DNA from 2 places in the Leucobacter viscericola genome. Region 2 is predicted to be linked to the other one. Evidence: predicted binding sites of a transcription regulator. Region 2 holds the regulator's gene; the other holds the start of a gene.

Region 1 (7,203 bases), 960 kb from region 2:
TGTCACGTATCGATGTGCAGTACGGGCAGTGGGTGACCGCTGGCCAGATCATCGGCCTATCCGGGAACTCCGGCTACACGACCGGGCCGCACTGCCACTGGGAACTCCGGTGGGATCGTGCATGGTCCGGCGGCGCATGGGCTCACCCACACAACCTCGGCGCGATTGCGCTACCCAAACACGCTGCACCGGCTAAGCCCGCAGCACCAACACCAAAACGCAAGGAGCACAACATGTTGATGGCATTCTACGAGCATGCAGCGGGCAAAGGTCAGGGCCGCTGGCTCATCTTCGGCCCCAAGTTCCAGATGGAACTCTCAACCCAGCGCGCGGCTGATGCGTTCGCGAAGCAGCTCGGAGTGACACCGTTTGTTACTGATGGCGGTGGCTGGGCGAAGTTCAAGCGAGTCTCGAAATGACCGCAGCCCCGCCCGGTGGAATCGGGATGGGTGATCTCTGGAAGCAAGGCCAGAACACCCAGGAGCGGCTTGCAAAGCTTGAAGTGATCGTGGAGCGCCTCGCGAAGGTCGATGAGCGTCTTGATTCGCATTCCAGTAGGTTGCGCATGATCGAGGGCGCGACGATTCGGCAGGAGGGCGACGCCGCGGATATTCGCTCGCTCGATACCCGTGTAACAACGCTCGAATCACAGCTTGGAACGGTTGGCAATCAAGTCTCACGCTTCTCTTGGCTGCCAACTGTTGTTGTCGGTGTGATTGGCGCTGGCGGTGCAACACTTCTCGCACGTCTGATTAACGGAGGATAAGAACATGAAACCTACAGAGTTCGCGCGCCTCGGCGCGTATCTGATCAGCGCGGCCACAGGTGCCGCACTCGCCATTATCGGCGGACTCAACGGCGACGGAGGGCTCGTGACCGCGGGCGTCGGACTTCTCGGAGTTGGCAGCCTCGCTGGCGCGAACATCACACGTACCGGCAGCGACACCGAAGACACGGTGTGACCCTTGCTCCCTCGCTTGACCTACGGGTTGAGCGAGGGGGTTATTTTTGTGTCCGGTGCAGTTTGCCGTGTCAAAGGATCCTGTTTCACAAACAACAAGAGGTGGGACCCGGATGGCCCCACCTCTCATTTACCTGCCCCGCTGATTAGGTGGCGAGTTCTTTGTGTCCGTCTGGCACGCTCATGCCGGTTTGGACTTCAATCTTTCGTGGTTTTGCCTTCTCGCTCATGGGAATAATGAGACTGAGCACGCCGTTCTCGTAGTTTGCTGAGATTGCGGTAGTGTCGACTCCTTCACCGATGCTGAACTGTCGCAGGTAGCTTCCCGCTGGTCGTTCTTTGGCGAGCCATTTCACGCCGTCTGTTCGCGCGGTTGTCCGGTTGGCTCGGATGGTGAGGATTTGTCCGTCAACATCAACGTCGATAGATCCTGGGTCCATTCCTGGGAGGTCGGCGTTGAGCACGTAGGCGTTGTTGTCTCGATAGAGATCGACTGGCATTGCGCGCATCGGTGATCGTTGCGTCACGCTGTTGGCAATGCGTTCCATCTCGGTAAAAGGATCAAAAGACATGGACATAATGAATTAATCTCCTTCCAAGTGTGGTGCTTGAGCTTGGGGCGCTCAAGTGGTTTTAGATTAGCACTCGCTACCTGAGAGTGCTAATAAAGGGTGCTGGAAAATTGCTCAAAAGTGGCTGCTCAGCGATGAGTGTCAGACAGTGCCCAGTAAGAGAAACTGGAAGTAACCAAGTAAGCTCCCTCTCGCGTTCGGGCGAGGGGGTCTTTTGTGTTTACTGGTAGCCGCCTGGCCCGATTCCGCGGTTGCTTTGCGTGGTTGGGCGTGTGCTTGGCCACGGTACGGTTTTCTCGGCCTCGGTCAGTCCGTTGTAGATCCCTGTCATGCGGCGCTGTGCGGGGTCGGATTCCCATTTCATCACCATGTAGCGGTCCGCGCCGGTTGTGTCGGTGATTTTGTGGATGATGGCCTTGGGGTGTTGCCTGATCTCGCGTAGCACGATCCATGTGTTGGTGTCGATTTGGATCAGGTTGTCGATGTATTTCATGGTGCTCTCCTGCGGTCAGGAGTTGAGGGTACGGCAGGGGGCTGACATTCATGCCGCGGTGAGTGTGCGTGAGATTTCGTCGGAGCCGTGCTGCACCTCTGACACGAGCGATTCGTCGCCGGGACGCTTGGGGTCGAGCCAATCGGAATACAGGTCTTGTGGGAGCACGAGCGGCATGCGCGGCCAATAGTCGGCGGCTTCGCCTACGGAGTCGCGGGTGACCATCGAGTAAGTGACAAGCTCGGTGCCGTCTTCTCGAGTAACGGTGTTGGTGAGTGCCGCGATGCCGAACGGCTCATGCTCTGGGAGGTGGAACTTCCCGCCCTTTTCGACGTACCAGGATGCGGGGAGGATTGCGCGGTGCTGAAAGGGGCGCTTCCATGACCGTAGGAGTTTGTCATCGCGCGAGTTGAATGCCGAGAATTTCACCGGGCCGCTGCTGTCGAGCCAGATCCACCACCACGCCATCAGCAGCTCACGCTCCCCCGATTCATTCGCACGGATAATCGGGTTGAGGTTGACTGCGTTCTTGCCGGTGATCTTCGCGCTCCCGCTGCGCTGCTCCATCCACTCAGACAGAAGCGCTTGCGAATCCTTCTCGCTCAGAGGCTCTAACCCGTCCGGCAGCTCGATCCGCTCACCTGATCCGCTGAGTCCGTATGATGCACACATGCAGGCAGAATACGCCCCTGAGCTGATCCGAGGCTAGGGGGTTTCGGGTTCCCAAGGTAGCCGATCCGGGAGCGGCGCGAGGATTCTGCCCTCACCGCATTCGCTGCACCGGAGCACGCTCGCGCTCTCCCTGCCCATTGGTCCACCGCACTTCAAGCAAGTCCACATGCACCCAGCTTGCCCGCGCTTCACGCCCCGATGTGGCGGTTACGGGAATCTGTGGATAACTTACTCTTTGATCCAGGAGATGATGAGCGCGTTTTCCGGGATCACGCACGCTGACTTTGCGGCCTCCCATGTCTCGCCCTCGCCCGTGACCTCCACCATTTCAAAGGTGGAGAGGTCACGGGTGTGACGATCCTCAGGCGGGACCGCGTTAGCTTCGAGAGCGAGATGGGCGCGAGCAATCATGACCCCAGACTAGCCCGCATCGACCGCCCGGACGGTCGAGCACGGTGCGAGCTCACCGCACGACACGCATTCCTCGTCTCGATGACTAAAGCGTCGGTCGCGTGACGGCTCAACTGGTACATGATGTAACGCGCGTACTCTCTCGATGGCGGCGCGTGCTTCTCGGAGCTCAGCGATCAGGGCCCGCACATGTGGGCTATGCTTCGCCACCGGCATGCGTTCTAACTCGTCAAGATCAAGCTTTCCGCTCACCATTCCACTCCCGCCCAAAGTCCAGCGATAAACAGGGTCACGGCAACCGACCCGCACCACACTGCTACACGCGCGGATGTCGTTGCCTTCCGATCATCAATCCCGCTCTCAACACCGGCATTTACTAAGCCGCCAAAAGCGACGATCGCAAACGGGAGCGCGGACAGCATTAGCGCCACGGTTACGCTCATTTCTCTTCCTCTCGTTGATACGGGTTTGTCTGCGCGGCAAGCTTCCCGAGTGGCGCGAGTAGCGTTGACGGTTCCTTGTGCCCCACATAGGCCGCCTCGGCCGCTTCGTACAGCGGGTATGCAATCCGAGCAAGATCGCCCCATGCTTTCTCGGCGGCGGCACGCTCAACCTCAGCAAGCCACCGATCAAACCCTCGCGCTGCCGCTCGCTCATTCGCTGCCGCATTGATCGGGTCGTGGTACTCACCTACTGGGTCGCTCGCATACCCTGAACGCACTTGTTCCGTGGTTGGCGTGTATCCCTCACTCACTACGATCACCCCGCCTCTCAATGAAGACTCCTGTGCGCCCCCTGAGCACCCAGACGAGTGCCACGAGGCGCGCTACCGCATACATTCGGACTTTCGCGGGTGTTGTGAGGCGCGTATTTCCCCATTCGACCAGGTAGGGGAATTTGCGCGGGTTCGAATACCTCCGTTCGTGGCGGTATGGTCGTTGCCGCCACACGACACGCTCACTCATCGCCCACCACCTCGTAGCCAGAGGTCTTTGCCTTCGGTCATCTTTCGCGCGATATTGCGGCCCACCGAAGCACCACTTATCTCTGAGCTATCCACCCACGCCAGCGGCAAGAGCTCACAAACAATCTCGGCGAGTTTCGCTTCGTTTACCGTTACCGGCTCTACCGGCGAGGCAAGTGCAGCCCGTAGTTCCTCGTTCTCGCGGTGTAGACGGTTGTTGCCTGCGTTCTGCCGTTCGCAGTACTCCACCACCTGTTTCCACATGATGTCGCGCACGCTCGGCTTGTACGCGTCTGGGTTCCCGGCACACCCCATCGCTTTCCACACACGCTCCAACGCCTGCTTCTCGCGTTCGAGCCTGATAGCAGTCACGCAATCAGGGCACTCCCCAGAGTTCATGTGGTTGCTACCCACAAGCCCAATTCCATTGCAGGTTTGGCATGTTGGTGCGGGTGGGGTGACACCAGCAGCAGGGAGGGCGGAGCCCTCAGTAAAACCGTCTATCCACGCATCCTCAACGTTTGAGAATGGGTTTCCGTCAATGAATACCCCGCTAGCAACTTTCTTGGCCCGTTCCCGCTGTTCTTCGCTAGGCTCACCCACCAACAAACCAGCAAGCCGGAGAGCATCAAGCCCCGCAGCTACTCGCTCGCCCTCTTTCCCTTCCGCATCAGCCTCATGCCAAGCGGCCTTAAATACCTGCTCTGCCGTCTTAGTCATCGCGACACCACCGTGATCGGGAAACGGTCGGGGTGCTCTTGGTACTCCGAGGCCCACGACATGACCCACTCGGGAGGTGCCGTAACGGTAACCGCGTAACACTGCATCACGTCGCTGGCTTCATATGCGGGGTCGTAGCCCGCGTTCTTACGGTCGTACTCGTTTACCGCTGCGGCGTAGAGTTCGGGGTCGATGTGCCCGAAGGCCATCACATAGTCAGCTTGCTCGTCCTCCACCAACACGACGCCGAGCACGGTATCTCCTGAGCTGGGTGTGAAATCTTCTTGCGTCAGAGCCGGGTAAATCTTCACTTCGTTCATTTCCGATTCTCCTTCAGTTGTGATCGTGGTCGCCTTGCTCATCCCTCGCCCCTCTCCGGTGCGGCAGAATCCATCTCTTCAAGCTCACGCTTGACCTTCTCCACTCGGGCTTCCCCCTCACGCACCCGTGCCCACTCCGCATCATCCGCCCACCACGGGGTAGTGGTGGACACGTAAGGCGAAGTCTTAACGTCGTCTGGTTTCTCGCTCATCCCTCGCCCCTCTCCGGTACTGGAATCCAGTCGTCTTCGTTGCCGCAGATTGTGCATTTTGCGTACTTGCAGGTGTCTGGGTCGCCTTCACCAACTGGGAATGGGTAATTACAGAAGCCGCATTTGTGCGACGGTTTTGGTGCTGTCTCGGGTACAGCAGCACGAGAAAGCGCGATACCCACAAGTGAGTCGATAATCTCGTCATCGTCAGCCGCGAGCGAGAAGTCATCCAGACCCATCGTCCCGTGACTCCACGCGGAATGGTCACGACTGCACCAGTAGATTTCCTGCCCGAGGTATTCGCGGAATTGTGCAGCTAGCATTTTTCGGTCGTTCTCGTCTGGTGTGTCTGGTGTCGCTTCCAAAGCGTCAGCAGCGCGAGTAATTGCCCGCTTTGCCTCGTCGGGAATCGAGAGGTTGAACTGCGAGTCTGCCAACTCGCGCAACTTGTCGATCTGTGCGCGTTTCTGTTCTGGTGTCATCGTCATTTCGTTTGCCCTTCCTCGCAGCATTTCCCGCAGCACGGATGCAGCCACCTGCTAGCGCACGCCGGGCCACAACAACCCTCCACGCAGCCCTCTTCACTCATTTCCGCGGTCCTTCCTGCGCCTTCTTGACCCGTGCAACCATGTCGCTCACTCCACGCTGCAACTCTGCTGCCGAGTACGTGTAGTTCTGCTCGCCCAATCGGAACAGCGTTTCGATCTGGGGTCGTGGGTTGTCAGGGTTGAGGCGTTCGAGGTCTTCGATAGATTGCACGTCTTCGTATGGTGAAGGGCAGGAGCACCCGCTGTCCGTGCCGACGTAGAACACGCGTTTATCGGTGATCGATTGCCAGACCATCACGTAATCGAACTGCCAGCAGCCGTCCGAGAGGTCGAACTCATCGACCTTGATCATCCCGAAATCTGCGGGATTGTCGTGGATATTTTTCATTTCGTTTGTCCTATCTGCGCGAGAACCCGCGCCGCGTCAGCCTCGGCTTCACGTAGCCGCTCCCCCAAGATCACGCACTCGTCTTCCGTGAGTTGCGACTGGTCACAGTTGGCCAGGTCGCTCGCGGTCGCCGTGTTGCCCATCGTTGGGCGGCGACCTAACGACCTTTCGATCTTGAGTGCGGCATCTCGAATGTTGGTGCCCGCCACCAGGTAGGCACCTCCGCGCGCAAACCTGCTCGCGAACGCGTAAATCTTCATCAGCTTCTCCTTTAACGCCTGCGGGGGCCACACGATGCGGCCCCCGGGGTACGAAAATGCCCCGCTCTCTTGGCGGGGCTAGATACTGCGGTTGGTAGGGGCTAGCGGTACACGCCCGTATGTTTCGGGATGTCCTTTTCGTCCATGCGCGAGTTCGCGTCATCGGGGTTTAGGTATGCCTCGATGATCAGATCAGCCCAATACCGATCTCCGATTTCCCATCCAGCGAGCCTACGGGCCGCTTTCATTCCCGCTTTGTCAGGTGTTGCACGCGAAGTCATTTCGTCACGTCCCCTTAAAATGGCTGTTCATCGTCAAAGCCGTTTTGAGCGCCTGCCGGTTGCCCCCAAGCACTCTGCCCCTCGGGTGCCCCTGAACTCGCGCCAGACCCGGCACCGGCTGCGCTGTAGCTGCCAACCTGCCCTCGGTCCTGACCCCGGGTGATCTGTGTGGTTGCGAATCGGAGTGATGGCCCGATCTCTTCAACCTCAAGATCCAACGACGTGCGCTGTACGCCTTGGTTGTCCGTGTACGACCGCTGCGTCAACCTGCCCTGCACAATCACGCGAGTGCCCTTCGTCAACGACGCAACAATGTTGTCGGCATACTCACCATATGCACGACACCCCAGCCACAACGCTTCACCATCCGACCAGTCACCGGACTGGCGGTCACGCACCCT
Region 2 (7,203 bases):
GACCGCATGCTGCAGATCACTGGTTCGGTACCGGATCGCGAGATGCGCGCGCAGTACCTCGACCGCATGGATATTGAGCGCGAGCGCGGTATCACCATTAAGTCGCAGGCAGTGCGCATGGGGTGGGATCACGACGGCAAGTCGTACGCCCTCAACATGATTGACACTCCTGGCCACGTCGACTTCAGTTACGAGGTGTCACGCTCCCTCGCCGCGTGCGAGGGAGCGATCCTGCTCGTTGACGCGGCGCAGGGGATCGAGGCTCAGACGCTTGCGAACCTATACCTCGCGATGGAAAACGATCTTGAGATCATCCCGGTGCTCAACAAGATTGACTTGCCCGCCGCCGACCCCGAGCGGGTCTCGCGAGAGATCGCCGACCTGATCGGTGGAAACCCCGAAGACATTCTGAAGGTGTCGGGTAAGACCGGCATGGGTGTCGAAGAGTTGCTCGACAGTGTGGTTGCCCGTGTGCCCGCGCCGAAGGGTGACGCAAACGCGCCGGCCCGAGCCATGATTTTTGACTCGGTCTACGACTCCTACCGCGGTGTTGTGACCTACGTTCGAATGATCGACGGCAAACTCTCGCCGCGTGAACGCATCCTCATGATGTCGACCGGCACTGAGCATGAGGCGCTCGAGATCGGTGTTTCGTCTCCTGAGCCGAAGCCAACCAAGGGCCTCGCGGTTGGTGAGGTCGGCTACCTCATCACGGGCGTAAAAGACGTGCGCCAGTCGAAGGTCGGTGACACGGTCACGACCAAGATGAAGCCAGCGACCGATGCGCTGCCCGGTTACACGGATCCGAAGCCCATGGTGTTCTCAGGTCTGTACCCGATCGACGGCTCGGATTATCCCGTGCTGCGCGAAGCCCTCGACAAGCTCAAGCTCTCTGATGCGGCCCTTCAGTACGAGCCGGAGACCTCGGTTGCCCTCGGCTTCGGCTTCCGCTGCGGATTCCTCGGCCTGCTTCACCTCGAAATCATCACGGAGCGTCTGCGCCGCGAATTTGACCTCGACCTGATTGCAACAGCGCCAAGCGTTGTCTACCAGGTCACGACCGAAGACAAAAAAGAGATCACCGTCACGAACCCGTCGGAGTACCCGACGGGCAAGATTGGCAGTGTGCGCGAGCCCGTGGTGCGCGTTGCGATCCTCGCCCCGAAAGACTACGTCGGCACCATCATGGAGCTCTGCCAGTCAAGGCGCGGCAGCCTGATGGGCATGGAGTACCTGGGTGAGCGCGTCGAACTGCGCTACAGCATGCCGCTCGGCGAGATTGTGTTCGACTTTTTCGATCACCTCAAGAGCCGCACGCAGGGGTACGCCAGCCTCGACTACGAGCCCATGGGCGAGCAAGAAGCCGATCTCGTGAAGGTCGACATTCTGCTGCAGGGTGAGCAGGTTGACGCGTTCAGCGCGATTGTGCACCGCGACAATGCCTACTCCTACGGCACGATGATGACGGAGCGGCTGCGCAAGCTGATTCCGCGTCAGCAGTTCGAGGTGCCGATTCAGGCCGCAATCGGTTCAAGGATCATCGCGCGCGAGAGCATCCGTGCGATCCGCAAGGACGTTCTTGCCAAGTGCTATGGCGGCGACATTAGCCGTAAGCGTAAGCTGCTCGAGAAGCAGAAAGAGGGCAAGAAGCGCATGAAGATGGTCGGCCGGGTTGAAGTGCCCCAGGAAGCCTTCATTGCTGCCCTCTCAGGGGACGTTGAGGGTAAGGACGCGGCCAAGAAGTGAGCTCGACCGAAAACAACCGGCGCAGCAGTCACGTTGAGATGCCGGTGACCTACGCTGCCGTTGGTGCATCAAAACTTGCCGATGTCGTGCGCTTTCCCCCTGAGGGCACCGAATCGTACTTAGAAGCCCTGCAGCTTGGCAGCGGTCAGGAGCGCTTCGTCGCGGCATCAAGCCTGCTGATGACCTGGGGTGCCCAGCGCGGCGCGGGCATCGAGGTCAGCGAGATCGTTCGGGGAACCGACGAGGCCTATGTTGGGCCCGAGTTTGATGAGAGTGGTCAGGCCCAGGGTATTCGGGTTCGAGAAGAGCAGTTTGGCCCTGACGGCGAACCCTACATCGTGCCCGGTACCTCGGCCGTGTTTACCCTGTCCGGGCAGACACCGCGCAGTGTTCTCGTTGTGTACACCGTTGACGAGGATCAGATGGCGGGCTTCGCCTGGGGCACTCGCGACGAAGACGGCGTTGTGGGAGAGCAGCGGTTTACCGTCGAGATTCGCGAGGATCAAACAGTGTGGGCCGTCGCCCGCGGTTTTCTCGCCTCCCCGAAGAGCGGCCTGTTGGGACTCAAGGGTAAGGCGCTGATTCGCGAGGCGGTAGAGCTGGCCAAGGATCAGCTCGAAGCGTTGGCGCCGGGAGCTGCGGATCGTGCCCAGCGTTCTTCCTGAGGGTGACCCGGCCCCCGAAGACGGATCCCTCCCCGCGAGTGTGCTCGAGGGGGCTGAGGATCGCCGTTTCTGTGTCTACGTGCACGTGCCCTATTGCCGGGTGCGCTGCGGGTACTGCGACTTCAATACCTACACCGCGAGTGAACTCGGTGGCACTAGCCAGGCGGACTACGCCAGTCAGGTGCAGCGGGAGCTGAGCTTTGGGGCTGGTGTGCTTAAGGATGCTGGCCTGCCGGAGCGGCCGGTGTCCACCGTGTTTTTCGGCGGCGGTACACCAACCCTGCTGCCCGCTGGTGATCTTATCGGGATGCTCGACGGGATCCGGCGCGAGTGGAGACTGGCTGACGGCGCTGAAGTGACAACGGAGGCGAATCCCGACTCGGTCGACGAGGCCTACCTGCACGCACTTGCCGAGGCGGGCTTTACCCGAGTGAGCTTCGGTATGCAGTCCGCCGTGCCCCATGTTCTTCGCACGCTTGACCGGACGCACTCGCCCGAACGCGTGCCGCTCGTCACACGGTGGGCGCGCGAGGCGGGTTTGCAGGTGAGCGTGGATCTCATTTACGGTACGCCGGGGGAGAGTCTCGCTGACTGGGAGCGCTCAATCGAAGCCGCGCTTGCGACCGAGCCGGATCATATTTCGGCCTATGCGCTCATCGTCGAGCAGGGCACAAAACTGGCGGCCCAGATTCGACGTGGTCAGGTGCCCGAGCCCGATGAGGATCTGCACGCCGAGATGTACGAGCTTGCAGACGCACGGTTTCAGGCCGCAGGCATGAACTGGTACGAAATCAGCAACTGGTCTCGTTCGCCCGAGACTCGCTCGCGCCACAACCTCGCCTATTGGACTGGCGAGGACTGGTGGGCCGCTGGGCCGGGTGCGCACAGCCATGTCGGCGGAGTTCGCTGGTGGAACGTCAAACATCCACGCCCCTACGCGGAACGCATCGCAAAGGGTGTCTCGCCCGCCCACGCGCGCGAGATCCTCAAGCCAGAGGCGAAACGCGCCGAGCGGGTGCTTCTGGAAACGCGTATCGCGGATGGTCTACCCGCAGATGTGCTCACCGTAGACGAACGACGGGCGATCCCCGAGCTGATTGCTGAGGAGCTTATTGATGGCCGCGCGGCCATTCGCGGCAGGATCGTGCCAACGCTTCGCGGGCGTCTGCTTGCCGACACCGTGGTGCACCGCCTGCTCGGGTGAATTCGCTGGGTGAATGCGCAGAGTGTCTGCGTTCACCCTGCGCTAGACTTGGCACTCAGTAGTGTCGAGTGCCAATGAACTCGCGAGGTGTGGAAGGAGTTGCCGTGGTTTCCGAGCGAAGTCTTGCGGTGCTCCACGCCATCGTGAGCGATTATGTCTCGTCGAACGAGCCTGTTGGGTCGAAGGCAATCGTTGATCGACACAGCTTTGGTGTGTCGGCCGCGACCATCCGCAACGACATGGCGCTGCTTGAAGAAGATGAGCTGATCGCGCAGCCCCACACCTCGTCGGGCCGTGTGCCAACAGACAAGGGCTATCGCCTGTATGTTGACACCCTCGCGAAGATTCGCCCACTCACCTCGGCCCAGCGCGCCGCGATCGAGCGTTTTCTGGGGGAGTCGGCCGACCTAGACGACGTGATGTCGCGCACCGTTCGTCTGCTTTCCCAGCTCACAAACCAGGTCGCGGTAGCTCAGTACCCCTCTCTTCGGCGCACGATGGTGCGACACATCGACCTGGTCGCCGTCGCTGAGGATCGTATTCTGTGCGTTCTCATTCTTGGCAGTGGGGTTGTCGAGCAGCAGCTCGCGCAGCTCCCCGCGGCGAGAGTGACGGAGGCGTGGACCCGCGGGCTTCGCGACCGGATCGCCGGCGCAACGGTTGGCCACGACGTTGACACAGCCGCCGCGGGAATCACGGAGCTACTGAGCAGCATCGACAGCTGGGCGCAACCCGGCGAGACCGAGCTTGTCAGCCAGGTTCTGGCGGTCGTGAGCACGCAGCTGCAGGCGAACCGCAGCGACCGCATTGCGATCGCTGGGGCCGCAAACCTTTCGCGCTCGGGTGAACTCGAGGGATCACTCGGATCCGTGCTCGAGGCGATCGAAGAGCAGGTCACACTCCTGCGGCTCTTTGACGAGCTCGTGCAAGACGGCCGCGATGTGTCCGCCTCAATCGGTCGCGAGAACGAGCCGTATGGCCTGGCTGCGACCTCGGTGATTGCCTCCAGCTACGAGGCTGAGGGCACCTCGGTTTCCCGTCTGGGTGTGCTCGGCCCGCTCCGCATGGACTACGCCAGCAACATCGCAACCGTGCGCGCTGTCGCAAGGTATCTCAATCATTTACTCGGTGAGGATCAGTAGATCCCCTGTCCGATACACACTTTCTCAACCTGATCATCCACCCTGTGAGGAGCTAACCCGTGGCCGACCACTACGAGACCCTCGGCGTGACCCGTGAGGCGACACCCGAAGAGATCAAGAAGGCCTATCGCCGTTTAGCGCGTGAGCTGCACCCCGATGTCAACCCGAGCGAAGAGGCCTCGGAGCGCTTTAAAGGTGTGACCCATGCCTACGACGTGCTGAGCGATCCCGAACAGCGGCAGCGCTACGACATGGGTGGCGGCCAGTCCGACATGGGCGGCTTTGGTGACATCTTTGAAACCTTCTTCGGCGGCGGTGGGTTCGGTGGCGGCCAGCGCGGCCCTCGCTCGCGCGCCGAGCGCGGTGACGACGCCATGATCCGTGTCGACGTCAGCCTTGAAGAGGTCATCTTCGGCGTACAGCGTGAGGTCACGATCAACACGGCCGTGCTGTGTGGCGCGTGCCAGGGAAGCTGCTGCCAGCCCGGCACCCAGCCCGTCACCTGTGACGTCTGTAATGGCCAGGGACAGGTGCAGCGCCAGGTTCGTTCGCTGTTCGGCAACGTTGTGACGATGCACCCCTGCGGAAGCTGCCACGGCTACGGAACAGTCATCGAGCACCCCTGCGTCGAGTGTGCCGGTAAGGGTCGTGTGCGTGAGCGCCGCACCCTTCCCGTAGACATCCCGTCGGGCATCGACACGGGCACACGCATGCAAATGCGCGGTGGCGGCGAAGTGGGCCCCGGTGGTGGGCCCAACGGTGATCTCTTCATCGAGTTCAGGGTCACGCACCACGACATCTTCAGCCGTGATGGCAACGACCTGCTGTGCACGATGCAGCTGTCGATGACCGATGCCATTCTGGGTGTCGAGTCGACGGTTCCCGGCCTCGACGGCGATATCAAGGTTGAGGTTGAAGCGGGCATTCAGTCCGGCGACATCATCACCATTCGCGCACGCGGCATCCAGGGCCTCCGTTCAACCAACCGCGGTGATCTGAAGATCGCCGTGCAGGTAGCGACACCCGAGAAGCTTTCAAACCGAGAGAAAGATCTCGTTCGTCAGCTCGCCGCTCTTCGCAAAGACGAGGCTCCGCACCTGGGTGAATTCCAGCAGAGCTTCTTCGGCAAGATTCGCGACCGCTTCTTCCGCCAGGGCTAGTCTGTCGTGGCCAATCTGTACTTTGCCGAGGGACCCAGCTCTGAGGGTTGGGTTCCTGGTGCGCTCGTCACTATTACGGGTGACGAAGCACGGCACGCGGTGCGCGTGAGTCGTCTGCGCGTCGGGGAACAGATTCTGGTTGGCGACGGTGCCGGTGTGATCGGTGTAGGACCGGTGGCGAGTGTCACCAAAGACTCGTTTGCCGTGCAGCTCGACAGTGTTCGGCGCGATCCCGAGCCCGCGGCTCGTGTAGTGCTCGTGCAGGCCCTAGCCAAGGGCGATCGTGATGAGCGGGCCGTGGAACAGGCGACCGAGTTTGGGGTCGACGACATCGTGCCGTGGCAGGCGGAGCGCTCGGTTTCGCGCTGGAACGATCCCGATAAGGCCGCCAAGGGGGTCGCGAAGTGGGCGAGGATCGCGCGCGAGGCTTCAAAACAATCGCTGCGGGCGAGGATCCCGGTTGTTCAGGAGCCCGTCTCGCTCGACGGGCTGTGCGCGATTGCCGGGCGCGAGTCCTCTCGTGTTGTTGTGCTGCACCCGCGCGGGTCCAGTGCGCTGAGCGCGTGGAACCATGACACGGACGGCGACATTTATCTTGTGGTCGGCCCCGAGGGTGGCCTCTCTGATGCTGAACTAGATGCGCTCGAGGCTGCTGGCGCCGAGATTAAGGTGCTGGGCGACACGGTTCTGCGCACGTCCTCTGCAGGCCCGGCTGCTCTCGCGGTGCTCAACGTGGCTCTTGGCCGCTGGTAGCGAATCCCTGCCATGTTGTCTGACGGCAGCGCTAGACTTGCCTGCATGGCAGAAGAGACGGTATTCGGCAAGATTGTGTCGGGCGAAATCCCAGTTGAGATCCTCGCGGAGACCGACCGTGTGATCGCGTTCCCCGACATTAACCCGCAGGCGCCGGTGCACGTGCTGGTGATCCCGAAGGCGACTCAGTATCGCAATGTTGCTGAACTCGCTGCGGGCGATCCAGAGACACTCGCCGATATGGTGGCTGTCGCACAGCGTCTCGCAGATGAACTCGCAGATGGCGAGTTCCGTCTTATCTTTAATTCTGGCGCGGGCGTCGGCCAGACGGTTTTCCACGTGCACGCGCACGTGCTTGCCGGTGATCTCAAGGAGAATGCACTCGTTGGAAGCTGAACCAACACCCACCCCGCAGTCGGGAGTCGTCGACGATCCTGAGCTGCAACGCACCGTGCTTCTTGCCGGTGTTGATCTCGCTTCCCTGCTGGGGCATCGGGACCAGCTCATCGCTGACCTTGAATCGCAGCACCCCG

The links. Region 2 encodes HrcA, which represses chaperone genes, less so after heat shock. Its sites were predicted from a motif close to TTNGCACTCGNNNNNNNCGAGTGCNAA; they were not measured.
Region 1: a site for HrcA is predicted at 1,600-1,626, ahead of G7068_RS13710 (Hsp20/alpha crystallin family protein). Genes of this name have one in related genera too.

The regions. Positions count from the first base shown of each region.
Region 1 is NZ_CP049863.1:3,144,098-3,151,300, reverse strand. Features, by position in the region: gene G7068_RS13725 (M23 family metallopeptidase) at 1-419, shown strand, start outside; gene G7068_RS13720 (hypothetical protein) at 416-766, shown strand; gene G7068_RS13715 (hypothetical protein) at 771-962, shown strand; gene G7068_RS13710 (Hsp20/alpha crystallin family protein) at 1,108-1,539, opposite strand; gene G7068_RS13705 (hypothetical protein) at 1,754-2,026, opposite strand; gene G7068_RS13700 (SOS response-associated peptidase family protein) at 2,075-2,698, opposite strand; gene G7068_RS13695 (hypothetical protein) at 2,927-3,109, opposite strand; gene G7068_RS13690 (hypothetical protein) at 3,358-3,552, opposite strand; gene G7068_RS13685 (hypothetical protein) at 3,549-3,863, opposite strand; gene G7068_RS13680 (hypothetical protein) at 4,071-4,793, opposite strand; gene G7068_RS13675 (hypothetical protein) at 4,790-5,113, opposite strand; gene G7068_RS13670 (hypothetical protein) at 5,152-5,325, opposite strand; gene G7068_RS13665 (hypothetical protein) at 5,322-5,813, opposite strand; gene G7068_RS13660 (DUF7574 domain-containing protein) at 5,911-6,261, opposite strand; gene G7068_RS13655 (hypothetical protein) at 6,258-6,521, opposite strand; gene ssb (single-stranded DNA-binding protein) at 6,817-7,203, opposite strand, start outside.
Region 2 is NZ_CP049863.1:402,275-409,477, reverse strand. Features, by position in the region: gene lepA (translation elongation factor 4) at 1-1,746, shown strand, start outside; gene G7068_RS01940 (DUF1990 family protein) at 1,743-2,411, shown strand; gene hemW (radical SAM family heme chaperone HemW) at 2,392-3,615, shown strand; gene hrcA (heat-inducible transcriptional repressor HrcA) at 3,720-4,757, shown strand; gene dnaJ (molecular chaperone DnaJ) at 4,817-5,917, shown strand; gene G7068_RS01920 (16S rRNA (uracil(1498)-N(3))-methyltransferase) at 5,924-6,670, shown strand; gene G7068_RS01915 (histidine triad nucleotide-binding protein) at 6,716-7,066, shown strand; gene G7068_RS01910 (PhoH family protein) at 7,047-7,203, shown strand, end outside.